DNA from 3 places in the Cellvibrio sp. ARAG 10.3 genome. Region 2 is predicted to be linked to each of the others. Evidence: predicted binding sites of a transcription regulator. Region 2 holds the regulator's gene; each other region holds the start of a gene.
What was found. The regulator PhoB, encoded in region 2, activates phosphate uptake and scavenging genes when phosphate is short. The targets are predictions, from matches to a motif close to TGTCATAAANNTGTAACA.
Positions count from the first base shown of each region.

Region 1: a site for PhoB is predicted at 7,699-7,716, ahead of ACSV5M_RS07515 (porin). Genes of this name have one in related genera too.
Region 3: a site for PhoB is predicted at 4,861-4,878, ahead of ACSV5M_RS10980 (PstS family phosphate ABC transporter substrate-binding protein). Genes of this name have one in related genera too.

Region 1 covers NZ_JBPYCU010000004.1:248,800-259,490, forward strand. Annotated here, with positions in the region: gene dusA (tRNA dihydrouridine(20/20a) synthase DusA) at 165-1,154, shown strand; gene tal (transaldolase) at 1,294-2,250, shown strand; gene ACSV5M_RS07485 (TerB family tellurite resistance protein) at 2,240-2,704, shown strand; gene ACSV5M_RS07490 (STAS domain-containing protein) at 2,715-3,197, opposite strand; gene ACSV5M_RS07495 (SpoIIE family protein phosphatase) at 3,200-4,387, opposite strand; gene ACSV5M_RS07500 (PilZ domain-containing protein) at 4,660-4,968, shown strand; gene ACSV5M_RS07505 (MlaA family lipoprotein) at 5,030-5,776, opposite strand; gene ACSV5M_RS07510 (hypothetical protein) at 6,087-6,488, opposite strand; gene ACSV5M_RS07515 (porin) at 6,572-7,537, opposite strand; gene ACSV5M_RS07520 (EAL domain-containing response regulator) at 8,265-10,361, shown strand; gene ACSV5M_RS07525 (HAD family hydrolase) at 10,437-10,691, opposite strand, start outside.
Region 2 covers NZ_JBPYCU010000001.1:584,628-595,318, forward strand. Annotated here, with positions in the region: gene ACSV5M_RS02485 (cation:proton antiporter domain-containing protein) at 1-1,590, opposite strand, end outside; gene recQ (DNA helicase RecQ) at 1,695-3,494, opposite strand; gene ACSV5M_RS02495 (dicarboxylate/amino acid:cation symporter) at 3,532-4,839, opposite strand; gene ACSV5M_RS02500 (HU family DNA-binding protein) at 4,895-5,170, opposite strand; gene ACSV5M_RS02505 (chorismate--pyruvate lyase family protein) at 5,367-5,954, shown strand; gene ubiA (4-hydroxybenzoate octaprenyltransferase) at 5,973-6,872, shown strand; gene phoB (phosphate regulon transcriptional regulator PhoB) at 6,995-7,693, shown strand; gene phoR (phosphate regulon sensor histidine kinase PhoR) at 7,839-9,113, shown strand; gene ACSV5M_RS02525 (acyltransferase) at 9,269-9,991, opposite strand; gene ACSV5M_RS02530 (class I SAM-dependent methyltransferase) at 10,092-10,691, shown strand, end outside.
Region 3 covers NZ_JBPYCU010000007.1:110,970-121,660, reverse strand. Annotated here, with positions in the region: gene pstA (phosphate ABC transporter permease PstA) at 1-1,256, opposite strand, end outside; gene ACSV5M_RS10985 (ABC transporter permease subunit) at 1,274-3,559, opposite strand; gene ACSV5M_RS10980 (PstS family phosphate ABC transporter substrate-binding protein) at 3,765-4,736, opposite strand; gene ACSV5M_RS10975 (Yip1 family protein) at 4,955-5,572, opposite strand; gene ACSV5M_RS10970 (ClpXP protease specificity-enhancing factor) at 5,807-6,214, opposite strand; gene ACSV5M_RS10965 (glutathione S-transferase N-terminal domain-containing protein) at 6,278-6,916, opposite strand; gene ACSV5M_RS10960 (ubiquinol-cytochrome c reductase) at 7,001-9,052, opposite strand; gene petA (ubiquinol-cytochrome c reductase iron-sulfur subunit) at 9,055-9,648, opposite strand; gene rpsI (30S ribosomal protein S9) at 9,887-10,279, opposite strand; gene rplM (50S ribosomal protein L13) at 10,290-10,691, opposite strand, start outside.

The DNA of each region.
Region 1 (10,691 bases), on a different contig from region 2:
ACCTACCTCACCTGAATACATCCCACCTCGCGAGGCCTGCATCAAGCGAACCACAAGCGCCGCATTGTACACCATCAAAATGATGTGATTTGCGATCTCGCCGGAGGAAATCACCAGCCCCCATGATAGAATCTGCCCTCTTTTTTATATCCACGCTACTACGTATGTCTGTGACTTCCACCCATTTACCTGACCGCCGCTTTTGTGCAGCTCCCATGATGGAATGGTCCGATACCCATTGCCGCTATTTTTGGCGCCTGCTGAGCAAAAAAGCGATGTTGTACACCGAGATGGTTACCACCGGTGCGCTTCTTAATGGAGACCGGGAACGCTTCCTGGCTTACCACTCACAAGAACATCCCCTGGCCTTGCAGCTCGGCGGCAGCGACTCGCGCGCGCTCGCAGAATGTGCGCGCATGGCTGAAGATTGGGGTTACGATGAAGTTAACCTGAACTGCGGATGCCCGAGTGACCGGGTGCAGAATAATATGATTGGTGCTTGCCTGATGGCGGAGCCGGAGCTGGTAGCCGATTGCGTGGCAGCGATGCAAAAAGCGGTAAAGATTCCAGTGACCGTTAAGCATCGTATCGGTATTGACGACATGGATGACTACGCAGACTTGCAGCGATTCGTCAGTAAGTTGGCCGATGCTGGCTGCAAGACATTTATTGTCCATGCACGCAAAGCCTGGCTGAAGGGTCTCAGCCCCAAGGAAAATCGGGAAATCCCCCCCCTGCAATATGACAAGGTTCTGAACCTGAAACATGAATTCCCTGCGCTGGAAATTATCATCAACGGCGGTATTACGACGCTGGAGCAGTGCGAAACCTTGTTGACCGGTGTTGATGGCGTGATGCTCGGACGAGAAATCTACAGCAATCCCTACCTGCTGGCGGACGTGGATCAACGTATCTACGGGGCTTCTTGGGCTACACCCTCTCGCGAAATGGTTATGGAAGGCTTTATTGCTTACTGCGAGGAACAAATGGCTAAAGGGATTCGTCTGAATTACATGACCAGACATATCCTGGGGCTTTTTCAAGGTATGCCGGGTGCCCGACGATTTCGCCGGACCATCAGCGAACAAGCCCATAAACCCAAGGCCGGCATCAATGTCTTATATCAAGCCTTAGCCGCTATAGATGGCAGTTGATTTCACGGGTGCGCACCCCAATGATGGGATTACCTGAGAATATACCAGCCGGCAACTTTCAGCCGCAGCCCATAAAGTATTACAATATCGGCTTATATTAAAACATACCAACAGCTTCGACCCTGACAGGACTACAACAGTGACTACCAAACTTGAACAACTGAAAAAGATGACCGATGTAGTTGCCGATACCGGCGATATAGAGGCCATTCGTTTATATAAGCCTGTAGATGCAACCACAAACCCTTCATTGCTTTATAAAGCGGCCCAAATGCCACAGTACCAGGACTTACTGCAAAGCTCCCTGGCTGCGGCGAAAGGTGTCAGTGGTAGCGCAGAGCAAATCAGTGCAGCCAGTGATCATCTAGCCGTAGCCATCGGTAGCGAAATCCTGAAACTGGTTCCCGGTCGTATATCCACCGAAGTCGATGCGCGCTTATCCTTCGATACCAAAGCCAGTATCGACAAAGCGCGTCATCTGATCGACTTGTATCAGCAAGGTGGGATTGATAAATCACGCGTATTGATCAAACTGGCATCAACCTGGGAAGGTATTCGCGCCGCCGAAATCCTTGAAAAAGAAGGCATCAACTGTAACCTCACATTGCTCTTTGGCTTCAATCAGGCTTCTGCTTGTGCCGATGCAGGTGTGTTTCTGATTTCACCGTTTGTCGGACGAATTCTTGATTGGTACAAAACCAACACTGATAAAAAAGAGTACACCCCGGAAGAAGACCCAGGTGTAATTTCGGTCCGCCGTATTTATAACTACTACAAGCAACATGGTTATAAAACGGTAGTCATGGGTGCAAGTTTCCGTAATACCGGTGAAATCGAAGCGCTTGCCGGCTGTGACCGCTTAACCATAAGCCCACAACTGCTGCAGGAACTGGACAAAGATACCGGCGAATTAAAACGCGTCCTGTCACCGGAGAATGTAGGCGAGCCTATCGCCAAGGTACACGACACTGAAGCGAGCTTCCGTTTTGGCATGAACGATGATCCGATGGCTACAGATAAGTTGGCCGACGGCATTCGTAATTTCGTTAAAGACCAGATCAACCTGGAAAACCTGCTGAAATCTCGTGCTCAGTAAACTCGCAAGCTTCTTCGAAAGCCACCTGCAAACTGCAGGTGGCTCTTCCCCTTCACTCTCCTTCGCGCAAAAACAATTGGCGGTGGCTGCACTGCTAATTGAAGTCGCCACTGCCGACCATGTGATGGACAGTGTCGAACTTGATGCATTGATCCGCTTGCTGGAACGCAAATTCTCCCTGCCCCACGAACAATTGGTTGAGTTGGCCGAGCTTGCCAAGGCTGAAGCAGCCGAAGCAACCTCGTTTTATCAATTTACGCAGCTCATCAACAACGAATGCTCCAACGCGGAGAAGTTTGAGTTAATCAAAGGCATGTGGGAAATTGCCTATGCGGACAATCAACTCGATAAATATGAAGAGTATGTAATTCGTAAAGTAGCCGATCTTATTCATATCAGCCATTCAGAATTTATTCGCGCGAAGAGTATCGTCCGAGCAGACATAGGTAAATAATCGCTGGCAGTCAGTTGCATTCCAACATTTTTACCAGATTGCGAAAGGTTGCGCTGTTTTCCTTGTTCAAACCCATCAAAATTTTATGGGCTTCCAATACTTTTTCCTTCACCTGAAGCTCATCATTTACATCAGCCGTCAATTCGCGTGCGGGACTGACCGGGGTCTTCAATTCGCTCACAATGGTAAAAATATCCTGGAAACCCATGGTTTGCAAAATACGGTTAATACTTGGATTTGTGGAAAGTATGACGGGAATAATATTATGCCGGTCCTGGCCTTGTAGAGAAATCTTGGCCATTAAACCGAGTGTGGTGCTATCAATGGCTTCAGCTTCTGACAGGTCAAATAACACGGCAGAAAAATTGTCGGCGCTGAACATGGAATCAATGAATTGATCAAACGAAATACACAAGGTTAAACGGACATCGCCTACCATCTTGATCACGTAGACGCCTTCATGATCGGCAACCAGAATCTGCCCGGGTCGCATGTTTATTTACCTCTGGTAATCGTCAATATAGCGATATCATCGGGAGTCTCCCCAATTTCTTTTATCGCTAATGCATCGCATACAGACTCAAGGCTTTGCCCCCGCTGCGCGATTAAAGTCAGTAGATGGGCTTCTTTATCCAGCAATTCTTTTTGCGGCAATATTTCCAACACCCCATCGGAGAAACAAATTAATGAGAACTCCTCTGGTAACTGTAGCGTATAAATTTGCCATGTCACGTTTTTGAAGATACCCACCGGCTTACCAAAGCCTTCCAGAAACTTCGCACCTTCAGCGGTCACCAGTATCGGCATTGGTAAATGCCCCGCCACCACATAACGCATCTCTCCTGTCAGGGTATCTATTACTCCGACAAAGAAAGTGAGGTGATGATTCAATCGCGTTTCATTCAATTCGCGATTGATGATTTGCAGCATGGCATCAGTGCCACGCTCAAAAGAATCCTCATCGCCAAAGAGCCCTTCTTCTCGCACCATGCGGCTGACAATATGCTTGAGCCATATCGTGACAAACGCCGACGAAGCCCCGTGGCCCGATACATCGGCAAGGTAGAACGCCAAATAGCGTTTTTTGATATGGGCATAATCTACGAAGTCGCCACTGAGATATAACGAGGGGGCAATATAGTGCCCGACGTCATAACCATCGTGCGTATGCAGCCGGGTAGGCATCAGCCGGCGCTGCACCTGACGCCCGGCCAATTGGTCACGCTCCAAAATACGCAAATGCTCCCGCAAACCGCGATTGGCCTGCTCAAGCTTGTCCCGGTAACGCTGGTTTTGCCGTATCAGGTCACTATGATCAAGCGCCTTACGCACGGAGTGCACCAGCATCTCCATGTCCATAATAGGCTTGATGAGATAATCGCGAGCCCCCAGACGCAACGCGGTCACCACGTCACTTATTACCCCGGCTCCGGAGATGACAATGACAGGTAAGTCGGGAAGCTGCTCATGAAGTTGCTGCAGGACTTGCAGACCGTCGAGGTCGGGCATACGCAGGTCAGTAATGACCAGGTCAGGAAGGCTTTCATCAATAGCGCGGATACCGGAGCTGCCATCGGCAACTTGTGTAACCTCAAAGCCGCTATCTTCAAGGTATGTTGCGATACTCTGACGAACAAGGGTATCGTCGTCGATGATGAGCAGTTTTCTACTTCTGTCTGTCATCCCTAGCCCTGTCAGACACCTGTGGAATCATGTTATAAACGCTGCAAGGCGCATAACACTACTCTCTTATCTGGCCTTAAGCAAGCTGTTCAAATCACCATTTTTGACGTACCTTAATCCTATCTTGAGCATTGGGAACCCAACTTGAGCACGGGGTCCCTGTGCTAGACTCTCATTACCCGCTGATACTTTTATTGTCTGTTCCTGCTGTCTATCACAGTCGCCCGCCCGCATGGCGACTTTTTATCATGAAGATAACGAGGAAATGCACCATGAGCTTGTCCGATAAAGCCTATAGCGAGAAAAGAGATTTCATCCGGATGAAAATCAGCGCTCCGCTGACGGCAACGCTTTCGGCAGATCAACGGGTGTTTGAGGGGAATTGCCTGGATCTCAGCGGCGGCGGCATGCGGGTCGAAACGGGTGAAAGTCTTCCTGTCGGTACAACACTGGATGTGGAAGTCTCATCAGATCATGGACACAACCCCACTCTTAAAGCCAAGGCCCGTATAGTACGTTCCATACCCAATGAGAGCGGAACCCATGAGTTAGGCCTGGAAATTATAGAAGTCCTCAAATGAGGGCTTCTGTGTTTTAGGAGGACTCGATTTGCTCGAAAGATGCTTTTTGGAGAGACTCGATCTAATAGCCAAAATCTTCCGCATCACCAAAATCATCTTCCAGCCCGAAATCGTCTTCTACTTCTCCGTCGTTAATCAGAAACTGGCGTCTTTGCAGGTAGGCATCCCGGATAAATGTGTAGCGATCCCCTGTGATATGCCGCTCCAGATCAAGCAAATTGGCACGGGTGTTTAGCAGGGACACACCCGATACGGTATTGCGGGTCGGCACATGATCGATATAAGTGCGGGGATCAGAGTAGACATTCACTGGCATGGCAATACCATCGCGCAATGTGCTCGGACCAAACAACGGCAATACAATATATGGCCCCTGCTTGACCCCCCAAACGGCGAGCGTCTGCCCAAAATCTTCACCTTCATTAGCTTCCATTCCCATATGCTGGGCCACGTCGAACAATCCGGCCAAACCCACGGTGCTGTTTACCAGGAAACGACCGGTATCGTTAGCTGCTTGCTTGCCTTTACCTTGTAACACGTCGTTCAGGACGTTAGGGACCTCCATAACGTTATCAATCACATTATCCACGCCTTTCCGAACAAAGCCCGGGGTAATAAATACATAACCCTTTGCCAATGGCCTGAAAAGATACCGATCAGTCACATCATTAAAGGCGAACATGGCACGATTAAAACCTTGCCAGGGATCAGCCTCATCCTGGGCGTAGCCGGGTAGGCTTAAACTTACCGACGCCAACAAACCGGTAACCACGATAGATTTGCGGAGAAGATCGTTAATTTTTCTCACAGTTGGGGTCTCATCTGAAATTGAGTACTAGGGCTGGAAATCAACATCGAGGACAGAGAGTGTGAGGCTTGTCGATGGTTCCTTTTCCTACGGCAACTCTTACGTCAATGTTTAAATCCATTCTCAAATCAATGCCATTGAACCATCAATGCCATCAAGATGGTGCCCTGAGGCAGGCTGCCACTTTACCGAAAGCTCTTGATGACGACAACAGCGCCATACATTATGGCCAAAGTAACAAGCGATGTTTAAAGGGTTATTAAAAAAAATAAACGGCAGTGCCCTGAAGCACTACAGATTGTGAGAAATCTTAAAGGCACTCGTAACGCAATCTGATGGTCAGCGCATTCTCGACGGGCAGAAACAGCTCATCAGTAACCCGAAATCCTTGCACACACTCCTGACCGATAACTGACAAGAGTTGATAGCGCGCCTTCGCGAGGGACTCTGCATCCTTAACTGGCGGCGACATCTTTGCCGAGCCGCGAGGCCGGTCCGTGGTCGCTTGCACACTGGATGTTGATGACGATGATGCCTCATCGCGCTTGAACCAACCGCGCACCACACCATTCAATCCGGATTCTGTATCTTCACACTCATTGGACGCATTGACATTCATTGAGTCCGCCACATCCACAGCCAGCTCGCATTCCTCAGCATTAGCGATGTGTGCACAGCCGATACACAACAATACCAAAAATAACTGTTTCATCAGAATTCCCGATTATTTTTTACCTAGTAAAAAGGGTGCCAAGGCACCCTTTTTACGTTATGACGATGACTGCAACATCAAGACTAGAATTTCAGATCCAATCCGATACCGAGGTAATCGTCGTCGCGCAGGTTAGCTATGAAAGAGTTACCGCCTCCATCAACAGCCGTTATGCCTTCATTTTCAATCGCGGTGTAGTAACCGTAGATAACCGCATTTTTGGATAACTTATAATCGATACCCACACTGACACTTTCGGCATCCAACGCAGTAGGTGCTAATTTAAAATCAGACTCGCCATACTGAGCCTTAAGTGCCCAAGCGTCATTCAAATTCCACAATGCTGATACCAGGAAACCATCGCTGTCGTCCACACCATCAATGTCGGTGCTCTCGAACATTGCACCCAACTGCACCGGACCAAGATTAACGCGGCCGATTGCGCGGACAATATCAATACCTTCGGCCTGCACGTCCTGATCCATAGCTACCCCGAGGTATACATTGGATGTGTTGTAACCCAGCGACGCAGAGATACCATCATCAACATCATCATTTTCTTTAGTGATATACGCCACAGTCGCGGTGAACGGACCGAAGGAACCGGGGGTAACGTACTGAACAATATTGCTGGCTCGCGTTTCACCATTGAAAATGTTTGCAAGATCGCCTTCAAGATCGTTAAACAGGTCTACTTTTTCCTGGGCGGCTTTTAAGGGTGTATCGAAGTGTCCGCCCATAATGGTACCGGCCTTGCCTTGCAAACCGATGAAGATATTGCGCTGACCGAACGTTTGGCCGTTGCCACCAATACCGTCATCCATTTCGGTCTGGTATTCAAATTGATAAATCACTTTAAGGCCGTCAGAAATTACTTCATCGCCTTTAATACCAATGCGTGAGGCATTGCTGACCAATTCGATCTTTGAATCACCACCCTCGTCTGCGTTTTGCAGCGATACATTCGCCTTGCCGTAGACAGTTACATCAGCCATAGCACTCAACGGAAGAAATACTGCAATAGCAGCAGGTAATAATGCTTTTTTCATGGAATGTCCCCTGACATTATTTTTGGAATGTTCTGATCCTTGGAGTTGGACCGAGAAGCGCAATCTGATTGCAACGTATAGCAAGCAATACCGATGGCGCCGTGAGCTTCTTAAGCACTCAACCACTAGGTTACAATTTGGTTAACTCCGCATTAAAAATTTATTGCGAAATAATGACATACAAAATGCCACCGCCTTTTTACACATCGTTGATTCTTTTTTCAATGCCTAAGAACCTACAATGAAATCTACTTACCAAAATTATCTGCGATCAGCATGACAACTTACCGGCAAGTTTCTGGTGGGAAATAGATAATAATGATTATTGCGCCAAAATTTCTTGTTGAGTCGCAAAAAGCGGCATAAGAAAACATCTGCTGCCATGCTCGATAGAAAAGCCCGTCGTATGCTGGTACATAAAAGTAGAAATACGTACAGGCCACATCCCGAAAATAACTATCGGCAGCCTATGTCTTGCCGTGGAAGGGCGTAAATAAGTCCATCATTTTCAAGAGTTTTTTCAGTTAAATGCTGGATTTTTAAATGCCGCCACCGTAAAGTGAAGCGGCTTTATAAGGATACATTCATCTCCGTTCACAGTGATTAGTTGCTTGATGTGCCGCCTGTGCGGTGAGGCAGAGGTCGCGCAGGCGTACCCAGAGATACCGGGACTCAGTTAGCAAATAAGAATTGAAGAGCAAGTTTGCAGAACAAGTGGATAGGATTAATGGGCAAGTCGCTTAATGTATTATTCATCGAAGACTCCGAAGCGGATGCGGAGTTAACCACCGCTGAACTCGCTCGTGGCGGGTTTATTCCTTATACCGAACGCGTTGAAACACGCCATTCCATGCTGGACGCCCTGACCAAAGCGGAGTGGGACGTCATTTTGTGCGACTACAGTATGCCTCGCTTCAGTGCCGAGGCCGCCTTGCAGACGCTCAAGGAAAGCGGCCAGGATATCCCCTTCATTATTACCTCCGGCGCTGTCGACGCAGAAGATACCGTCAGCCTGCTCAAACAAGGCGCCCATGACTTTATGAATAAAGAAGCTCTCGCCCGACTGGTGCCAGCCATCGAGCGGGAGATTCGGGAAGCGGAGGTACGTCGCCAGCGACGCCTCGCCGAAGAACGGGTGCGCATATTATCCAGCGCAGTTCAGCAAAGCCCGGTCTCTGTGTTAATTACCAATCCTGAAGGCAAGATCGAATACGTTAATCCCAAATATGAACAAATTACCGGCTACGCCTCCAATGAAGCGATTGGCCGTGATCTTGGTTTCACCTTATTGAACCAGACCAGCGCCGATGCCATGGCAGCCATGCGTCACAGCATCAGCAATGCCCAGGAGTGGCGTGGTGAGTTTTGCAGTATCCGGCGCGATGGCCAGGTGTTTTGGGAATTTGTCAGCCTATCGCCCCTGCGCAATGACACCGGCGATCTGACACACTTTGTCATCATTAAAGAAGACATTACGGTACGGCGCAGTTACGAAGAACGGCTGCTGCGTCAGGCCCACTATGACGACCTGACCGGCCTGGCCAATCGGGTATTGATGCTGGAGCACCTGAATGTGGCCCTGGAGAGTTCAGCGCGCAATCACCGCCAGACGGCGATGATGTGCATCGATCTCGACCGGTTCAAGAATGTTAACGACAGCCTCGGCCACAGCTGCGGCGATGACGTGCTGAAAGAGTCTGCTGGCCGCCTCAGCGGCTGTATCCGCAACGGTGACATCCTTGCCCGTATGGGGGGCGATGAGTTCATTATTATCCTACCCGACATCAGCACACCCAAAGAAGCCGAAAAGGTCGCGGAAAAAATTATCGCTGCATTTGCGCAGCCGTTTTTTATCGGGGGCAAGGAATATTTCGTCACCGCCAGTATTGGTGTTGCTCTCTCCCCCAAAGATGGGCGTAGCGCTAACCTGATCCAGCGTAACGCTGACCTGGCCATGTACAAGGCAAAGGAATTGGGGCGCAATCGGTACCATTTCTTTACTGAAGACATCAATACCCAGTTGATGCAACGGCTTGAACTTGAAGTGCGGCTGCGCCAGGCTATCGCGCTGGAAGAGCTGGAATTGCACTACCAGCCCATCTATGACATCAACACCAATATGATGGTTGGCTTTGAGGCCCTGGTGCGCTGGCGCCAGCCTGATGGCAGCTTGCTGATGCCGGTGAACTTTATCCCCATGGCGGAGGACATCGGTATTATCCAGGAGATTGATAAGTGGGTAATGGCCACTGCCTGTGTCGACGCGGCCAAACTGGCGCATGAGTCAAAGCGTCCGCTGCGTTTGTCTCTGAACGTGTCGCCCAAGCAGCTGCAAATCCCGGACTATGCCAATTTTGTTGCCCATCAGTTGTTCATCAATAACCTGTCGCCCACACAACTGGAGCTGGAAGTCACCGAACGGGTCATTATGCAAAATGATCCCCAAACCCAGATTAATATCACTGCGCTTTGTGACCTGGGCGTGAGGCTGTCGATCGATGACTTCGGCACAGGTTATTCATCACTGGCCTATCTACAGAAATTCCCTTTCAAAACACTGAAGATCGACCGGGGCTTCGTCAGCCAGATTTGTGAAGATCCCAATACCCACCGGCTGGTAGATACAATAATTACCATGGCACACGGCCTGGATATGGAGATTGTTGCGGAAGGTATTGAGAACGACCAACAACGGCAGTTGCTGCAAAAACAAGGGTGTGACCACGCACAGGGGTATTTTTTCAGTTATCCCGGGCCCTTTAAGGATTTGCGTGAAAAAATCAATAAGCCCTGGGAAGCGCCGAGCGAAACGCCTCTGCATTAAAAAACTCCTGCCGGAGCAGGAGTTTTAGCAATGGAGATGCAGCCCATTAGATAATTTATAGAATTCTGTTGACCGTTATACTGGCGATATGATTCGCCATCCAAGTTCCTGCGCCCGCTGTTCCAAACCTCTTCCGCCTCTCACGACAGTTGGTTTTCCGACGCTCTGTAACATAGGTAAATCTGAAATATCATCGCCGTAAGCATAGCAATGTTCCGCCACACCATTCACCGACGCCAGGAATATTCTTATTGCTTCCGCCTTGCCCGCGCCAATCGTCTGGGGAGTGAGAATACGCCCCGTGTAACATTCGTTTTCTACTTCCATTAA
Region 2 (10,691 bases):
TGTTTCTGCGACTATCTCCGTCGCCCCCGCCGCGCGTAATTCTTCCACATGACTTTCATCGCGAGTGCGCACCATCACTGGTAGATCCGGGCGCAGGCTGCGCAGGTGTTGCAGTATCCGCAGGGCGGAAGACACGTCCTCATGACTGATGACGACCAGACGGGCTGTTGCGGTTCCCAAGGCTTCGAGGATATCGCGCTCGGCGGCATCACCATAAAATACGCGCTCGCCGGCAAGGTGGGCTTCCTTTACTTTAGCGGAATCCAGATCCAGCGCCAGGTAGGGGATCTGCTCCAGTTCCAGGAAGCGCGCCACACCTTGGCCGATGCGACCGTAACCACAAATGATGACGTGGTCATTTATCTGCCCCACGGTGTCCACCCCGGGTTTGGGGGCCGGTTCTTCCTGTTGTTGTGGGCGGGAGGGCGATGCAAACAAGCTCGCCAGTGCGTGGTTATAGCGGATAAGGAAGGGCGCAACGATCATGGAAAATAGGACTGAGGTCAGGGCGATCTGACCAGTATCTGAGGCGATAACATCCGCTCCCATAGCGATGGAAACCAGGGCAAAACCAAATTCCCCTCCCACGGCCAGAATCCAGCCAGTGCGCCAGGCGGTGGCGGCATCAATACCGGCAATGCGGACGATTTGCACTACCACCAGGGTTTTTATCAGTAACAGCGCCACGGCGCCGAGCAATGCCCAGTGCCAGATCTTGGGTAAGGAGGACAGATCGAACAGCATACCGATACCCACGAAAAACAGACCCAGCAGCACATCGCGGAAGGGGCGGATAGTGGATTCCACCTGATGTCGAAACTCCGTCTCGCCCAGCATCATGCCGGCGAGGAATGCGCCAAAGGCCATGGACAGGCCGAGGCTATTCGTGGTCCAGGCGGCCAGCAGCGACACAAATAACACGGTCAGGGTAAAAATTTCCGCAGATCGGCGTTCCGCAACCAGATGAAACAGGGGTCGGAACAACCAACGTCCCACCAGGTACACAGAGCCGAAAGCGGCTGCCGCTTTCACAAACGCCCAGCCAAGGGCTCCGGTTAAATCGCCGAAACTGGCTGAGGCCATACCCAGCACGGGAATAATGACCACAAAGGGCACGGCGGTGACATCCTGAAATACCGACATGGCAGTGCCGAGGCGCCCATGACGGCTGTATTCATCGCCCTGTTCTGCCAACTGTTTGCTGATGATTGTGGTGGATGATTGGGCGAAGACCGCGCCGATGACAAAGGCACCGGCAGGCGGCAAGCCGAGCAGCCAAGCCACCATGCCGACGATGACCGTGGTCAGCACCACTTGGGCAGTACCCAAACCCAATACCAGGTGACGCAGGGCATAAATCTGCGGCAGCGAGAAATTCAGACCGATGGTGAATAGTAGAAACACAATCCCGAATTCAGCGAACGCCTGGATGGGTTGTGGATCGATAACCGGACCGATGGTGTGTCCGCCGAGTATGACACCCACTAATAAATAACCGAGGCTGGAAGGTATGCGCAGCCGCTGGAAAATCAGTACGACGGTAACGGCCATGCCGAGTAACAACAGCAAGTGAGCGAAAGACTGGTCCACTATCAGGGCTTCCGTAATAGAAAGGGCGGTTGGCGTAAAAGCCGGAGTATATAGCAAGCCCGGATGACTAATCTTGTGGAAGATCAAGCCTCTCGGCCCACGGCTTATACGTATTCGTGCTCGCGAATCACTTCCAGAAACTCATCGCCGAAGCGTTCCAGTTTGCTGTCGCCGACGCCGGAAATATTAAGCATCTCGCTGGGTGTGAGCGGACGCTGTTCGAGCATTTCCCGCAGGGTGGCGTCGTGAAAGATAACGTAAGGCGGCACGCCATGTTCCTCTGCAAGCCGTTTGCGGCAGGCGCGCAATGCGAACCATAAACTTTCATCTTCCGGTGCCACGGCGACAGGCGCGCGGCGTGTTGCACTGGTAGCCGCAGTTTTGATGTCGCGGCGCAACTGGATGGCTTGCTCACCGCGCAATACCGGACGGCAGGCGTCATTCAACAATAAACTGCCAAAGCCACTGGCATCCACATCGAGAAAGCCGCGCGCCACGAGTTGGCGAAAGACAGAGCGCCATTCATCGGCACTCAGGTGTTTACCGATGCCGTAGGTGGATAATTTATGGTGATCAAAACTGAGAATTTTTTCGTTGTTGCTGCCGCGCAACACATCGATCACATGATTGGCTCCGAAGCGTTGGCCGGTGCGGTAAACGCAGGATAAGGCCATGCGCACGGCCTCGGTCGCATCCCAGGTTTGTGCCGGTGTTAAACAGGAGTCGCAGTTGCCACAGGGTTCATCGAGGTTGTCCCCGAAATAACGCAACAAGGTTTGCCGCCGGCAGCTGGTGATCTCGCATAAACCGAGCATGGCTTGCAGGCGTTGTTGTTCCTGTCGCTTGAATAATTCGCTGCCTTCGGAACCGGCCATCATCTGGCGCAGTTTCACCACGTCCTCGAGCCCATACAACAGCAGCGCGGTGGCCGGTTCGCCGTCGCGTCCAGCCCGCCCGGTTTCCTGATAATAAGCTTCAATGCTTTTGGGCAAATCCAGGTGCGCAACAAAACGCACATCCGGTTTATCAATGCCCATGCCGAACGCAATGGTCGCCACCATAATGATGCTGTCTTCGCGCAAAAATCGCCGTTGGTTTTCGGCCCGCAGGCTTGCACTTAAACCGGCGTGGTAGGGCAAGGCATTAAAACCTTCACCACATAACCAGGCAGCGGTTTGTTCCACTTTGTTGCGCGACAGGCAATACACAATGCCCGCGCTGTCTTTTTGTTCGTCGCGTAGAAAACGCAACAATTGTTGGCGGGGATTATTTTTTTGCTGGATGCGATATTGAATATTCGGCCGATCAAACCCGCTGATAAATTGCTGCGCGCTTTGCAAACCCAGGCGCTCAATAATTTCCTGGCGCGTGCGCACATCAGCGGTGGCAGTGAGCGCAATGCGCGGCACCTCGGGGAAGCGTTGTTGCAGGATATCCAGCTTTAAATAATCGGCGCGGAAGTCGTGGCCCCATTGCGCTACGCAGTGCGCCTCGTCGATGGCAAACAGGGAAATGCGGGCGTTGTCCAGCAGGTCGAGCATGCGGTCCTGCAACAGCCGTTCAGGGGCGACATAGAGCAAATCCAGTTCGCCGTTTTGCAGGGCCCGCTCAGTTTGCCAGGCGTCCTGCGGCGATAATGTGGAATTTAAAAAACCGGCACGCACGCCGAGTTCATGCAGTGCGCTGACCTGATCCTGCATCAGTGCAATCAGAGGCGAAACAACCACGCCGGTACCGGCGCGCGCCAGGGCAGGAATCTGGTAACACAGGGATTTCCCGCCGCCGGTGGGCATCAACACCAGGACGTCATCACCGGCGATCAAATGGTTGATCACCGCTTCCTGCGTACCACGAAAGCGGTTGTAACCGAAGGTATGTTCGAGAATAGCGTGGGGTGTGGTCATGCATCCTTACCTGACACTGGAGTAATAAACATCGGCATCATTCTTTGGAAATCTCATCCACCAGATTTTTATTGGTGTTTTCAAAGCGCGCGCGGTCCAACAGGTTTTCACTTTTGGCTACAACCGTAGAGACCATGGCATCGCCGGTAATATTCACGGCGGTGCGAATCATATCGAGCAAACGGTCGACACCGACGATCAAGGCAATACCTTCCAGCGGCAGGCCCACCTGGTTTAACACCATCGCCAGTGTCACCAGGCCAACGCCGGGAACACCGGCAGTGCCGATGGAGGCGAGGGTCGCGGTGAGAATCACCAACAGGTAACCGCCCAGGCCGATGTCGATATTGTAAGCCTGCGCAATAAAAACCGTGGCTACGCCCTGCATGATGGCCGTGCCGTCCATATTGATGGTAGCGCCGAGGGGAATACTGAAAGACGCTACTTTGTTGTCCACGCCCAGATCGTTTTCGACGGTGCGCAAGGTGATCGGCAAGGTGGCATTGCTGGATGCAGTACTGAAACCGAACACCATCACCGACCACATCTTGCGAAAGAAAATCAGCGGGTTTAAGCCGCTCAATAATTTCAGCAGCAAACCGTAAACGCCCAGGCCGTGTAAGAACAACACCAGCAGCACCGTAAAAAAATACAGCGCCAGGTCCGCCACGGCATGGATACCCAGAGAAGAAAATAATTTCACCAGCAGGCAGAACACCCCATAAGGCGCGATGTGCATCAACAGCAGCACCATCTTGATTACCACGGTGTTGAGGTCGTTGAAGAAGGCTTGCAGGTTTTGTGCGGCGGGGGATTCGCTGCGGGAGATGGCAATGCCGAACAACAGGGAAAATACAATTACCTGCAACATATTGCCATCAGCCATGGCCTGGATCGGATTTTCCGGAAAGATATTGATAAAGGTCTCTTTCAAACCCGGCGCTTCAATCGCGCTGAAACCGGTGGCCATGGTCAAGTCCACATCTTCACCGGGCTGAATCAGCGAGGCCACCAGAATCGCGAGGGCGATGGCCATAGCAGTCGTCAGCATATAAAGCGAGACGGTTTTGAGTGCCATGGCGCCCATGCGACTGTGGCCGCCGAGCGCGGCGCTGCCGCATACCAGCGACACAAACACCAGTGGGACAACCAATAATTTGAGCGACTTGATAAAGACCTGGCCCACCGCGTCCAGAAATCCGTTGATCAACACCCGATCAAGCCAGGCGCCCCAGGCGGTTACCGGTAGGCCGGTATCCGGATCTATAGCGATAATCAGGTTAAACAAAATGCCGACGATAATGCCGAGGATCATGCCCAGCAGGATTCGGTTGGTGAGTGTCATCCTAGCCTCGATCGTTGTTATCAGTGGTGGGGTTTCAGTCGGGTGTTGGTTGTTATTATGGGTTCAGCGCGTCTTTCAACGCTTTACCGGGCCGAAACAACACACTGCTGCTGGCGGCGATCTGAATGGTATCGCCGGTCTGTGGGTGGCGCCCCTGGCGCGCGGAGCGATGGCTTCTTACAAAGCTGCCGAATCCCACTAGCGACACCGATTCATCGCGGCTGAGTGCATTGGTGATGTGTTCAATCATGGCGGATACCGCCGCATCCGCCTTGTCGCGGCTCATATCAGTTTGATCGGCAACCCGATCGACGAGATCAGTTTTATGCATGGCAAGGGCCCTCAAGTATCGATAGTCCTGACGCGGTAGTGGCAGGCTGGACAAACGGGAGTGTACCCGCTCAGGTCGCCGGGGGGCAGTGAAAACGGCAGCTTTTTATTGGTCGGGACCGATTGCCGGCCAAACTCCCGGTGCCACCTGCTAGAATTCCGCGCTGGTTTGCCGACATGTGTGACAGGAGCGACTTTTGGGGTTATCGATAAATGGCCGGGTAACATGGCAGCCGCTGGCGCAGTGGCCCAAGGCGCAACGCCCGGAGGCGGCGCTGTGTGAGTGGTTGCTGGACAAAGGTTCACTTACGGCGCGTCTGGTGGCTCGCAGTCACGATCATTTTCATGTCGAGGTATTGCGTCAGCAGATTGCGCGGCCCGCCTTATCGGAATGGCGTTGTTTGAACATGGACCGTTCGGAGCTGGCGTTGATTCGCGAAGTGGTATTGTGCGGCCACCAGCAGCCCTGGGTATTCGCCCGCAGCGTGCTGCCCCTGACCAGCCTGACCGGTAGCCTGCGGCACTTGCGCAAACAGGACGCCCGTCCACTGGGGGCCTTTTTGTTCAGTCAGCCACACTTGCAGCGCAGTGCCATTGCTGTGAGCCGGCTGAAACGCCATCATGGCTATGTGCCGGAACCGCTCACCAGCGATAAGCCCTTGTGGGGGCGGCGTTCGGTGTTTTACCTGGAGGATAAACCGCTGCTGGTGAGCGAAGTCTTCCTGGACGCGTTTGTCGACACCCTGGCCTCGCCGCCACCCTTGATGTCTACCCATCGTCAATAACGGACAACAGAATCTGCTATGACTCAACCTAGCCAGCGCCCCGCCGCTAAACAACCCGCTTTATCTATTGGCCAACGCATCCGCCTGTACTGGCAATTGATGCGCATGCACAAGCCTATCGGTGCACTCTTGCTGTTGTGGCCTACCCTGTGGAGCCTGTGGCTGGCGGCCGATGGCGTGCCGCGCTGGGATGTGCTGGTGATCTTTGTGCTGGGGGTGTTTGTGATGCGCTCCGCCGGCTGCGTCATCAATGACTTCGCTGATCGCAAGGTGGATGGCCATGTCAAACGGACCCGTGAACGGCCACTGGTCAGCGGACAGGTATCGAGTGGCGAAGCTATCGCCTTGTTTATCGGATTGTGTTTGCTCGCCTTTGGCCTGGTGCTATTAACCAATCCCCTGACGATTCAATTATCCGTGGGTGGTGTGTTACTGGCATTTTGTTATCCGTTTATGAAGCGTTACACCCACCTGCCGCAAGTGGTGCTGGGCGCGGCTTTTGCCTGGGCCATTCCCATGGCCTTTGCCGCCCAGAGTGGGGCGCTCGGTGTGGAAGTCTGGCTGCTCTATACCGCTGTGGTGCTGTGGACCGTGGTCTACGATACCTTTTATGCCATGGTGGACCGCGACGATGACCTGCGCATCGGAGTGAAATCCACGGCCATCCTGTTTGGTGAGCAGGACCGCCTGATGACGGGCGTGTTACAGGCCCTGACGCTCTACGCTCTGGTAATGGTCGGCTCGCGCTTCGAGCTGGGTACTTTTTATTACATCAGCCTCGGTGTGGCCGCTGCGCTGTTTGCCTACCAACAATACCTGATCCGCTTTCGCCAGCGGGAGGCCTGTTTCAAGGCCTTCATGAACAACAATTGGGTGGGTCTGGCCGTCTTTATCGGCGTGGTGGCCGACAAACTCTGAGAATTTACCGGTGCTGCTGGTGCTGCGTTGAATCCTGTGCTGTCATAAAGTTGTAACACAGGGCTTATTTAATACGCTTGCAACAATTGCTCTCAGCCATCAGCGGGTAACAGGTAAGAATTATGAGTGGGCGTAAAATCTTGATCGTCGATGACGAGTCAGCCATTCGCGACATGCTCCGGGTCGCACTGGAAATGGCCGAGTATCAGTGTATCGAAGCCAGCAATGCACAGGACGCCCATGCGTTGATTGTGGATGAAAAGCCTGACCTGATCCTGCTGGACTGGATGATGCCCGGCACCAGCGGTATCGAACTGGCGCGCCGCCTCAAGCGCGACGACGTGACTGCTGATGTACCCATCATTATGCTCACCGCCAAAGGTGAGGAAGACAACAAGATCCAGGGCCTTGAAGTCGGGGCCGACGATTACATCACCAAACCCTTCTCCCCCCGCGAACTGGTCGCCCGCCTGAAGGCGGTATTGCGCCGCGCTGACCCGCAGGTTAATGGCCACCCTATTACCGTGCAGGGTTTGTGCCTCGACCCGGCCAGTCACCGGGTGACGATCAACAACCAGGCGGTTGATATGGGGCCGACGGAATATCGCCTGCTGGAATTTTTCCTCACCCACCAGGAAAGAGCCTATACTCGCAGCCAACTGCTGGACCATGTGTGGGGCGGCAACGTCTATGTGGAAGAGCGTACGGTGGATGTGCACATCCGCCGGTTGCGCAAAGCCCTCACTGTCGACAACCACGAAAACCTGGTCCAGACTGTGCGCGGTACCGGTTATCGTTTCTCCACCAAGGCCGACGCATAATTCAAACCGGTTAAAAACGCACAGGCGTTTTCAACAAGACCGGTGGGCAGAAATTTTTATATCCCGCGCGAAGAAAAGTCATATTTCCGCGCGATAGTGAGTGAAAATATTCTGCTGGAGATGGTTGTGAAAGAGGCTCACTATTTTGCTGCAAGGTTTTAGCGCCGAACTCAAGCGCCTGTCGATCTTCGTCGCGATCTGTCTGTTACTGGGCTGGCTGACCGGACACTTATTGCTGGTATTGGATATCGGTGTCCTGGCGTATCTTGCCTACATGCTCTGGCAAATGTCGCGGCTCAACCGCTGGCTGTTGCGCAAAAACGACGAAGAGCCACCCGAGGCCACGGGTATTTGGGGCGACGTTTTCGACAATATCTACCACCTGCAACGTCACCAGCGCCAGGAAAGGGAAAACCTGCAAGCGGTGATCAATCGCGTGCAGGAAATCACCTCTGCATTAAAAGACGGCGTGATCCTGCTGGACTGGCGCGGTCACCTGGATTTCTGGAATCCCGCAGCCCAACGCTTATTGGGTTTTCACACCAAAGACCAGGGTTTGTCGGTCATCAATTTTATTCGTCACCCGCGCTTTGTCAGTTACTTTGAAGAAGGCAATTACAGCGAGCCACTGGAATTACCCTCACCGCGTTTTTCCTCCAAGCAACTGCAATTTCAGATTACCCGCTTTGGTAAAAATGAACGCCTGATCCTGGTGCGCGACATTACCCAGATTCATAACCTGGAACAGATGCGCCAGGATTTTATTGCCAACGTCTCGCACGAGTTACGCACGCCGTTGACGGTGATCAGTGGCTACCTGGAAACCCTGGCGGACAACAATAACCTGGGCCCGACCTGGCAAAAACCCCTGCAACAAATGCAGCAACAAACACAGCGCATGGCATTGCTGATCAATGACCTGTTGGTGTTATCAAAACTGGAAACCACCGAGGTGGGCCACAACCAGAAACTGATTCCGCTGGAGCCGTTGCTGCATTCTATTCGCAATGAAGCTGTGGCATTGAGTGGCGATAAGGAACAGGAAATCACCCTGACCTGCGATGGCAATATTCAATTGCTGGGGAACGAAAAAGAACTGCACAGCGCTTTCTCCAACCTGGTGGTTAACGCCGTGAAATACACTCCGGCCAAAGGCAAGATCGCCATGCGCTTGTGGAAGGATAAACAGAATTGTTATTTCGCGGTCAGTGACAATGGGCCGGGTATTGAAAACAAACACATCCCCCGCTTGACCGAACGCTTCTACCGCGTCGACGCCAGCCGCAACAGCAGCACCGGTGGTACCGGTTTAGGCTTGGCCATTGTTAAACACGTGCTGTTGCGTCACGATGCCGAATTAAAAATTACCAGTGAAGTGGGTAAGGGCAGCGTCTTCACGTGCGTGTTTCCGCTTCATTGAGATTTTTGTCGGGTTACGCTTCGCTAACCCGACCTACATAAACCCCATACCCGTAGGTCAGATTAGCGAAGCGTAATCCGACGCGATCTTTCAGTCGCAAACCAATTTTCTTTTCGAAGAGGCATTGTAGGGTTAACCGAAGGCGTAATCCGGCATCAATCGTTTTTATTCGGAAAGAAAACGCTACGCAACCAATTCCACCAGCCATTGTTGGCCAGCATATACCGATCCAGTTCATCCTGATTGTGGTAATAATGTTCTGCATCGCGAAACATCAATTCACGTTTCAACATCCGGCGGTGCGGATTTATTTTTTTAACCACCCGCGCCGGGTTGCCCGCCGCGACCACATTCGCCGGAATATCTTTGGTTACCACCGAGCCCGCGCCAATCACACTGTTCTCACCGATTGTCACACCTTTCAATACCATCACACTTTCACCCAGCCAGACATTGTTCTCCAGCACCACCGGCCTGGTGCAGCGAAACGGGCGGATACGGTTGTACACATGGTGCCAGTCGCTATCGCTCACATACACATTGGCGGCCAGCATACAATTGTTGCCGACGCGCACGGATCGGGCCGCTGAAATTCTGACGCCGGGAGAAATCAAACAATAATCACCCATCACAATTTCACCCTGCCCTTGCTTGCCGGACCAGGTTGTCAACCGAATTTTATTGTCCGTGGCGGCAATAAGATGGGCATGATCACCGATGCGGATGTTGCGCCCGAATAATTCCAGGTGACGCGGGTGGGCAATCTCCAGATACTTTCCCGCAGCATCAAATTGCGGGCGAATAAAATGTTTAACGTACCAGCGATTGCACAGGGTGCTGATGCGTTTTATCCAGTAAGGTTTGGTATTGCGACGCACAGGATATTTCCATGGAGTTGACGAGTGTTGGTGTGATGACAGTCGGCAAAAAAATTTTCAACTGTTAGAATGCCGCGCAATGTCATTCAGGAACGCGATTATGCCCGTCACTTTGCCTCTGGATATCGATAGCGTCAAAGGTTTTCTTGCCGCCGAAGAAGGTGAGGCGCTTTATCATCATACCGCGCAAGCGGCACAACACGGTCCGTGTCTGGAAGTGGGCAGTTATTGCGGAAAATCCACGGTGTATCTCGGTGCTGCCTGTAAAGCGGCCGGTGCGGTCTTGTATGCGGTGGATCACCATCGCGGTTCGGAAGAACATCAGCGCGGCGAGGCATATCACGACCCCGAACTCTATGACGCGCGCGCCGCATTAATGGACAGTTTCCCCAGTTTTCGCCAAACACTGATCCGCGCCGACTTGCTCGATACGGTAATCCCGATTGTTGCGCCATCGCAACTGGCCGCCCGCCAGTGGGCCACACCTCTGGCCATGGTATTTATCGACGGCGGCCACAGTATGGACGCCGCATTAACGGACTACCGCAGTTGGGCCGGCCATATCATGCGCGGCGGCCTCCTGGCGATTCACGACGTCTTCCCCAACCCCGCCGACGGCGGGCGCCCGCCTTATGAAATCTGGAAACTGGCGCAAGCCTCTGGTTTATTTGAAGCATTACCGTTGGTGAAAAGTCTCGGC
Region 3 (10,691 bases), on a different contig from region 2:
ACAATGACCACCGGCAAGGTGAGCAATGCCAGGGTTAATGAAGCCCAAAACAATCCCGGGGTTCCGAAGGTCGGTGCGGGCAAGGATTCGGGATAGAACAGTTGATCAATGTTGCCCCCGAGGAAGTACACAAAAAAGCCAAGGCCGAACACACCGTACACAATGGACGGTACACCCGCGAGGTTGTAGACCGAGATACGGATCAGCCGCAGCACTGTGCCCTGGCGAGCATATTCGCGCAGGTAAATCGCCGCCAGTACCCCAAACGGCGTCACCATGATGGACATGACGATCACCATGGTTACCGTACCAAAGATTGCAGGGAAAATACCGCCTTCGGTGTTTGCCTCGCGCGGCTCGTCAGTCAAAAACTCCCAAAAGCGTTCCAGGTACTGACCGCTTTTGGCGATCACACCCATGTCATTTGGCCGGGTGATTCGCACAATTTTTTCAAAGGGTATGACGACTTCTTTGCCGTCTGCCGTGGTCGTCAGCAACTGATCGCGTTTGGTGCGCGCCAGCACTTCATCACGCTCGGCTTTGATCGTCAGGTATTGTGCATCCAATTCGGCCCGCCGCTCAGCAATCTCCGCCTGCGCGTTGGCCAGAGCTTCGCCACTGACGCCATCCAATTGCAACCGCCGCTCCCGTAAACGCAAACGCTCCAATCCATTGTTGATACGCCCAATGTCGACTTTCTCAATGTGCCGCAATTCGGCAAACAAGGTCACACTGCGCTTAGCTCGTGCAGCCAGCTCCTCCCAAAAATCATTTGCACCATAACGGCTGACCGTTTTACCGTCTTCACGAATTTCCACCGGAAAACCGTAATAATTTCCCCACTCGCGACGCTCGATCACAATTGCCGCATCGGGATATTCCCACTCGTCCATGCCGGTTTCGAGGTACCACATAAAGTCTCGCGAGCTAACATCGCGGTTGCCCTGTTTGATCAGGTGACGCGTTACCAATTCCACATTGTCGGGCACGGTGTACCCGTTATCCCGTGCGACCGCGGCCGGAATCACTTCATTGCGCACCGCCTCGCCCATCACCGCATAGCGATTGCCTTCACGGTCCACAATGCTGGTATGGAGGATATCAGCGGGCCAGAAGTGGCCGAAGCCGCGCACCGCAATCAAGGCTAACAACCCGATCACCATGACCATGGAGAGCGCAACGGCGCCGCCGTTTAACCAGATCCAGGGTGCTCCGCTTTTGTACCAACTGGTGATGCTGTTTGATTTGGTTTTCATAGTCATCTCTCCAGACATCACAGGCTGCTGTAACGTTTACGCAAACGCTGACGCACAATTTCAGCAAGGGTGTTCACAATGAAGGTCAGTGCAAGCAGGGCCAGGGCAGCAAGGAACAACACCCGGAAGTGGCTGCTGCCGACGGCAGTTTCAGGCAACTCCACCGCAATATTGGCCGACAAGGTCCGCATACCCTCAAAGATATTGAAGTTGACGATAGGGCTATTACCCGTGGCCATTAATACAATCATGGTTTCACCCACGGCGCGGCCGAAGCCCATCATCACCGCCGAAAAAATACCGGGACTGGCCGTGGGCAGAACAACACCCACCATGGTTTGCCAGCGAGTGGCGCCCAGAGCCAGGGAACCTTGGGTCAAGTGACGCGGCACGTTAAATAATGCATCTTCCGCGATGGAAAAGATGGTTGGAATAACCGCAAACCCCATTGCGATCCCCACCACCATCGCATTGCGTTGATCGTAGGTAATGCCGTTGTCGGTAAACCATTGACGCATGCTGCCGTCAAACAACAACACTTCCACATGAGGGCTGGCCGCCACGCAGGCCCAACCGGTCAGCAGTATCGGAATAACCAGAATGACCGCTTCCCATCCATCCGGAATCCAGGTGCGAATGGCCGCCGGTAAACGGCTCCAGATAAACGCCACGATCAGCATCATGAGGGGCATCAGAATAAGAATGCTGAAGGTGGCCGGGAGGTGGTTTTCAATAAAGGGTGCGAGCCATAAACCCGCAAGGAAACCTAAAATAACGGTAGGCAGGGCTTCCATAATTTCAATGGTGGGTTTGACGTAGCCACGCAACTTCGGGGTCATGAAATAGGCGCTGTAGATCGCACCCATAATGCCCAGCGGGATCGCAAATAGCATGGCAAATATGGCGGCCTTGATAGTCCCTATCGAAAGAGGAACCAGGCTCATCTTGGCTTCCGACGCATCGCTGCCTGAAGAGGCCTGCCAAATGTATTCGGGCTCCGAGCGACCTTCGTACCAGACTTTTTGCCACAGGGAGCTGAAGGAGATCTCCGGGTGTTTGTTCCAGACATCCGCAACCAACACCTGTTGCTTGTCATCCATGGCCAGCAGACGGCCGTTGATGGGAGAGATCGCCAGATGCTGGATGGCGCTATCGGCAAGTGGCTCAACCAGTAACGTACGGGATGATGTTCCGTAGTAAGCGCCCACCGTTCCCCGGTCATCACCTACCCAGAAGCCGCGACGATTATGTTCGGGGGTAATCGTCGTGATCTTGCCGGGAAGTGATTCAAAATCTCTTACGGGTTTTAGGTGATAGAGGTTGTCCGCGTCGCGTACCAAAAACCACTGGCTGACATGACCGGTATCAGTGCCTATAGCGAGAGAGCCGGTACCGATCAAAAACTGCATTGCGGTAACCTGACCCCGCTCAGTCGGTACCGTTTCGCCGAGTTGGACATTCCCAGGTTTGGAAATATCAAATAGATAGAGGTTGGCCCGGTCATCAGCAACAACCAGATGCTGACCGGTCCTGCCTACCTGAATCGCTGTTGCTGATGCGCCCCCCGGCAAGGCGGGAAGCGGATAGATATTTTGCGTCACCCGTGTCACACCCAGGATGCTTGTGCGTGCGGAAAAGACACCCAGCAATAATCTTTTATCTTCGGTCGCTGCGACGACGTACACCGCGTTTGAACCTTGCTGAATCGCGAGCTGGCGTAACGCAGCACCCTGCTCGTCCAAGACTATTGGTTGTTCCCCCAACGGGTATCCCAGGCCGGGGGTCACCAGGCGCTTATCATTCGGATAACTCAGTGCGTATTCCGGCTTCGCAACACCAATCTGGCCATTGGAAAAACCGTACACAACCAAACCGTCTGCTGCGGTGCCGGTTCCGATAGCCGTGAGCTCTGCCTGTTCCGGCACCGGCATGGTTTCGGTCAGGATCACAGCACCGTCATCGGCTCGGAAAAAATTGACGCTGCCCTGCTGATTAAAGCTGGCTCCGATTTCTTCGTAACGCTCCAAAATCAAATGGGCAGTTCGATCTGCGGGAGTAGACGCGGATGAGGTGTAGGTTTTAGTGACATCCACCGAACTGCTGCGCAGTAGGGGGAAAACTTCAGAAAACAGATAGAGGAAGATAAGTCCTAATGCACCGACAACTGCCATACCGGCAGCGGCCACACCGTAACGCGACACAGCGTCGCGAATATTGCGAACTTTACGCAAACGTGCCCGTTGTTGTGCATCTGGCATCAGGCTGGTGGGGGCCTGCTCTGCGGTGGAGAGTAGCTCTGACATGATCAAAAAGTCCCGGGCAAGAAAATTTCTGGGCGCCTGTCTGATGGCGTGAGAATCCTAACAACCGAAAATGACACTTTTGTTACAAAAGCGTAATACTACAAAAATGTTTCAATTTAATTACCAGTGGTGATCGCCTTATCACTCACAAACAAAAACCGCCGGCATATGCCAGCGGTTTCGTTCAACCATGAACCATCGGGAATCACAGTTGCAGGTCTTTCATTGCCTTGGCAGATACGGCCGCCGGCAAAGGAATGTAACCATCCCGCACCACGACTTCCTGACCCTGCCTGGAAAGTACCATCTTCAGGAACTCAGCTTGTAGCGGATCAAGTTTACGATTGGGATGTTTGTTGATGTAAACAAACAGCGTCCGGGACAGCGGGTAAGAACCATCCAGCGCGTGCTCAGCGTCCGGAGGAGAAAACTCATCGCCGTCTTTTGCAGCCATAGGAACAGCGCGCACGCCGGAGGTGATGTAGCCGATACCTGAGTAACCAATACCGTTGATAGATTCTGATACACCTTGTACCACAGAGGCTGAACCAGGCTGCTCGTTAATGCTTGCCTTGTAATCGCCACCACACAGAGCTACATCTTTAAAGTATCCATAAGTGCCAGATACAGCGTTACGACTGTAGATTGTGAAATCACGATTCGCCCAGGCACCAGTCAAACCCAATTCACCCCAACGGGTAATATTTTTGTCGTAACCACATTTGCGCGTTGCGGAGAAAATGGCATCCGCTTGGGCAATCGTCAAACCTTTAATGGGGTTGTCTTTGTTGACATATACCGCCAGTACGTCGATCGCAACCGGAACAGCCGTAGGCTTGTAACCATGCTTGGCTTCAAACGCTTCAATCTCGGAAGACTTCATCTCACGGCTCATCGGGCCAAAGTTAGAAGTACCTTCAGTCAGGGCTGGTGGCGCAGTAGAGGAGCCGGCACCCTGAATCTGGATGTTCACGTTGGGATAAAACTTGGCGTACTCTTCTGCCCACAGCGTCATCAGATTATTCAAGGTATCGGAACCGATACTGTTAACATTACCGGATACGCCGGAAATTGCCTTGTATTCGGGCAGATCCGGATCAACCGCTGCTTGCACCACTGCTGCACAAGCCATAGAACCGACCAAAGCCAGTCCTGTTAAAAATTTCTTGGCGTTCATTGAGCGCTCCTGAATTTATTTGGACAAAAGACTTAAAAACTCGTCTGTTAGCAGGTGAGATATCTCGACCCTGCGATGCACTCTAACGATGCTTTGTTACAGTTATGTGACCAAGCCAAATTTGTTTCATAAAAACGTCACATGTCAATTTTGTGAATACCCAATGAAAAACGGGCGGCCTAAGCCACCCGTTTCAGATCACCACTCTGGAACATGAATCAGTTAGTGTAGACCGGCCCGAAACCCGAACCCCACACAATAACTGTTGCCACCAACACAACTACTGCCAACACCAGACCCACCGTGATAACCGAGCTGGCATAAATAAAGCCGCGTTCTTTAGGGATGTTCATCAGGATCGGAATACCTTCATAGATCAGGTAAACCGAATAACAGGCCGCCACAATAAACACGCTGGCAACAACCCACAACTGGGGATAAAGCAAGATGATACCCGCCAACATCATGGGCGCCGATGAATACACGGCCAAGGCAGTACCTTCATAGTGACGCTGGCTGGCATCATCGGCAACACCGAAGCTGCGCGACATCCAATTGATGTATTCACCCAAAATATAAACCGCTGCCAACTGTGCCACATAGGCACCCACACATAACCATAAAGCGCTTTGGGCAGTGAGTTTGACCACGCCGCCATTCCCCACGCTCCAGCCGATCTGCGTCACACCGAAATAGGCCGCGATGACAGGAATCAATGCCAACAAAGGTGTGTGAACCAGAAATACGCGAATGAATGAGTGACGCTCATTGCGAATTCTTTGCCATTCACGGTCAGGATTAATAAAGACACCGAGGGTATGCTGCAACATCGCCATAAAAATACTCCAGATAATTCATTTTTATTAGAACGTCTTTAGTATCAGCCAGTTATTTGAGGCCTACAAAGAAGTTATCGAGATATTAGAAAAGCGGTAATCAACAATAGTTCTAATAAATAGCACTTAGGTCTAAGTGCTATTTCATTTAGATCAACAATACTGAAGCCAATGAGCAGCAGTTAACGATTAGTAACAATAAGGCCACATCATTGTTGGCCTTGGTAACACGGCTCATTTAACAACGCGCAAACTGGGGCGTTTTTGAGAGGGATCACCACCGCCCACCGGTGTCGGTTCGGGTGGCGATGGGGGACGGGTATTGGATTCTGCTTCAAACATCATCCCCTGACCATTTTCCCGAGCGTATATACCTAACACAGCGCCACAAGGAATAAACAAGTCAAACGGCACACCGCCGAACCGGGCGCTGAATGAAATAGCTTCCAGTCCAATAAACAGATCTTTCAGTGCCGATGGCGCAATATTTAAAATAATCTGGCCATCTTTATTCACGTATTGCTGAGGCACCTCGACACCTTGAACATGGGCGTCTACCAGAATATAGGGCGTGCAATTGTTGTCGACTATCCATTCATACAACGCACGGATCATGTAAGGCCGACTGGATGTCATGGACATGGATGACTCACTCCATTGTTACGTATCGTTTAGTGCGGGCTGCCAGGTTCAGAGGCTAGGCACTCAAGCCTTGAACATCTCTCGCTCCGGCTCTGTCAGGCTGGCTTGAAACGCGTCGCGCTCAAACAACCGTTCCATATAATTCAGGAGAGGTTGAGTTTGTCGCGTCTTGGGCAGTTCAATTTCCATCAGTGACAGGCGCCAGAGAATAGGACCAAGGCAGCAATCTACGATCGTAAAATCATCGCTCATAAAGAACGGTTTCTCGGAAAAAATTGGGGCAATACCGACAAAACTTTCTTTTAGCTCTTTGCGCGCCCGGGCAATATGTTCCTTGTTTTTACTGCCCAGAATGGTATCAACCAAAGGCGACCAGTCACGCTCCAAACGGTACATCCACAGACGACTTTTTGCTCGCGCTACGGGGTAAACCGGTAGCAACGGGGGATGGGGAAAACGCTCATCAATGTATTCCATGATCACTTTGGATTCATAGAGCGATAAATCATCCCGATCAACCAATGTTGGCAAGGTATTATAGGGATTTAGATCAGCCAACTCCTCGGGCTTGTGTTTTGGATCAACATCCACCACTTCTACAGTGACGCCTTTTTCCGCCAATACGATCCGTACGCGATGACTGTAATGATCCCGCGCATCGGAAAACAACGTCATGACTGAGCGTTTACTGACCACTCCCATGGATTGCACCTCAATAACCTCAACCTTAAAACGAAAACGGGCGGTAAGAGTACCGCCCGCAGCAACGCGCTACCTGACCAAACCTTAGTGAATACCTTTCCAGTACTCACGATTCAGTAAGTAGGTGAAGACAAACAGAACGGCCAGGAACAAGAGTACGAACACGCCCATACGTTCACGCTGCATGGCAGCCGGCTCACCCAGATACTCCAGGAAATTCACCAGATCGTAGGTGGCGCGATCAAACTCCTCTCCCGTCATAGTACCTTTTATCAAACCTTCTGTAAGCGCTCCGCAATGCTCATCCATTTCAGGATTGCCAAGATTATCACGCAACACACCACCACCGGCTGCTAATTTGGGGCCCGGGCCACATTCAAGTAAACCTTGAGCACCGATCATCACATGCGGCATACCCACGTTAGGGAACACGCGGTTATTTACGCCCCAGGGACGGGTATCGTCTTTATAGAAGTTACGGAGGTAGGTGTATAGCCATTCGGGTGAGCGGGCACGGGCAACCAGAGAAAGGTCTGGCGGCACAACACCAAACCAGGTTTTAGCCTGAGCCGGACGCATAGCGATATTCATTAATTCGCCGATGCGTTGATCGGTAAAAATCATGTTATCCACCATAAGCTCATGGGGGATACCCAGATCATCCGCTACTCGTTCGTAGCGGGAGAATTTGGCCGCATGGCACCCCATGCAATAGTTTACGAAATACTTCGCACCACGTTGCAGGGACTCTTTATTGGATAAATCCGGCTCCATCACATCACATTCGATGGTGCCGCATTTGAATTCACTCTCTGCTCCCACCGCCTTGATCGGCACAATCACCAACACAACAAAAAGCGCTAAACCACCCAAGACCATAGACAGCGGCAAGCCTTTGCTTTGCACGCGGGTCGGCTCGGGCAAGGTTTTCTCGCGCCGGGTCCAGAATGGCATACCGATAAAATAGGCAAAGTAGAGAATGGTACAAACCTGCGCCAGGAAGGTACGACCGGGCGTCGGCGACTTCACACCCAAGTAACCCAGGATCACGAAAGAAGCAGCAAAGACCAGGAGAGCAATGCGGCTAAAAGTTCCTTTATAGCGAATGGACTTGACCGGGCTCTTATCCAACCAGGGCAGCACAAACAGGATGGCAATCGCCGCACCCATCGCCACAAGTCCGAGGAACTTGGAATCCAGCGGGCCAATGTCAAAGGTCACGGCGCGCAGGATGGCGTAGAAGGGGGTGAAATACCAGACCGGTGCAATGTGTGGAGGCGTCTTGAGATTGTTAGCTTCTTCAAAGTTGGCGTACTCCAGGAAGAACCCGCCCATCTCTGGCATAAAGAAGAGAACAAAACAGAAAACAAACAGGAAAACCGTGATACCAACCAGGTCGTGAACTGTATAGAACGGGTGGAAGGGAACACCATCGCGCGGAATACCGTTCTCATCTTTGTTTTTCTTGATTTCAACCCCGTCAGGGTTGTTGGAACCCACTTCGTGAAGTGCCAGCAAGTGCAACACCACCAAGGCAAGCAATACGATCGGCATGGCGACAACGTGAAGCGCGAAGAAACGGTTCAGCGTAATACCGGAAATCAGATAATCACCGCGAATCCACTCCACCAGGTCATTACCCACTACAGGAATCGCGCCGAATAAGGAGACGATTACCTGGGCACCCCAATAAGACATTTGCCCCCAAGGCAAGACGTAACCCATGAAAGCTTCAGCCATGAGCACCAGATAGATGGTCATACCGAAGATCCATACCAGCTCACGTGGCGCCTTATAGGAGCCGTACATCAAGCCGCGGAACATGTGCAGATAAACCACAACGAAGAAAGCCGACGCGCCGGTGGAATGCATGTAGCGCAGTAGCCAGCCGTAATCGACATCGCGCATGATGTATTCAACAGAAGCAAAAGCACCTTCAGCGGTAGGGGTATAACTCATGGTGAGCCAGATGCCGGTCACCAACTGATTGACCAATACCAACAGCGACAATACGCCAAAGAAATACCAGAAATTAAAGTTTTTAGGGGCATAGTATTTGCCCATGTGGGTGTCCCATGCACGCTGCACAGGTAAGCGCTTATCAACCCACTGCCACAATCCAGTCAACCAATTCATTCTTATGCCTCCTGATCCACACCGATGACGACCACGTTATCGCTCTCATACGAGTGCGGAGGTATTTCCAGGTTAATCGGCGCGGGGACGCCTTGGTACACACGACCCGCCAGATCAAATTTGGAACCATGGCATGGACAGAAGAAGCCACCCTGCCATTCATCACCGCCAAGATCCTGCGCGCCGACGTCCGGACGGTACATAGGGGCACAACCCAGGTGCGTACATAAACCTAATAGAATTAAATATTCTTCTTTAATAGAGCGGTGATGGTTTTTAGCGTACTCCGGCTGTTGCGGTGTCTCAGAGTTTGGATCACGCACCAGATCATCAGTCTTTTCCAGTCCTGCAAGCGCTTCAGGTGTTCGACGCACGATATAAATTGGCTTACCACGCCATTCAACCGTGATCATCTGACCGGGCTCAATCTTGCCGATATTGGCTTTAACTGGAGCACCGGCAGCCCTTGCCTTGGCACTGGGATTCCAGGAGCCTACGAAAGGAACAGCTACACCTATCACACCTACCGCACCCACAACGGATGTAGCGGCAGTGAGAACGCGGCGACGCGTTTTATTTACTACGTCATTGGTCATGACGAATTCTCCCCTAACAGCTTCCAACGGCCTGTAAATCACTAAAATTCAATGATTTAGAATTATTTTTGAGATACGCAAAAAATGGCCAATCTTAATGAAATTAAGCGCCGCTTACAAGAATAACCACATGAAAGCAGCGGATTATAAACAGAAGGCATAAAAAAACGCCCAAGCCGCTGACGGCCTGGGCGTTTGCGAAGAACTGTCGCTCGCCGGAAAGACCAGCCAGCAAAAATTAACGCTTGGAGTATTGTGGTCTCTTACGCGCTTTGCGCAGACCCACTTTCTTACGCTCCACTTCACGCGAGTCGCGGGTAACAAACCCGGCTTTACGTAAGGTTGAACGCAGTGACTCGTCGTACTCCATCAGTGCGCGGGTCAAACCGTGACGGATAGCACCTGCCTGACCAAAGCTGCCGCCACCGCTAACGGTGACGTTTACATCAAATTTTTCTGTCAGACCCACATTTTCCAGTGGTTGACGAACGATCATGCGCGATACCGGACGACCGAAGTACTCATCCAGAGGGCGATCATTCACAGTGATAGTACCGCTGCCAGCGGTGATAAATACACGAGCGGTAGACGTCTTGCGACGACCTGTACCGTAATATTGAGTTGCAGCCATGTCAGCCCCCTTAGATATTCAGTTCTTGAGGTTGCTGAGCAGCATGCGGATGCTCATTACCTGCGTACACTTTCAACTTCTTGAACATTGCACGACCCAGCGGACCTTTCGGCAACATGCCTTTAACCGCGATCTGGATAGTGCGCTCAGGAGCCTTTTCGATCAACTTTTCGAAGCTGATAGCCTTGATACCGCCGATGTGGTTGGTGTGATGATAATAAATTTTATCAGTCAACTTTTTACCGGTAACACGCACTTTTTCAGCGTTGATTACGACAATGTAATCACCGGTATCCACGTGGGGAGTGTATTCAGGTTTGTGCTTGCCACGCAGACGCGAGGCAATTTCCGCCGCCATACGACCGAGGGTTTTCCCCGCCGCATCGACGATGAACCAGTCGCGAACGACGGA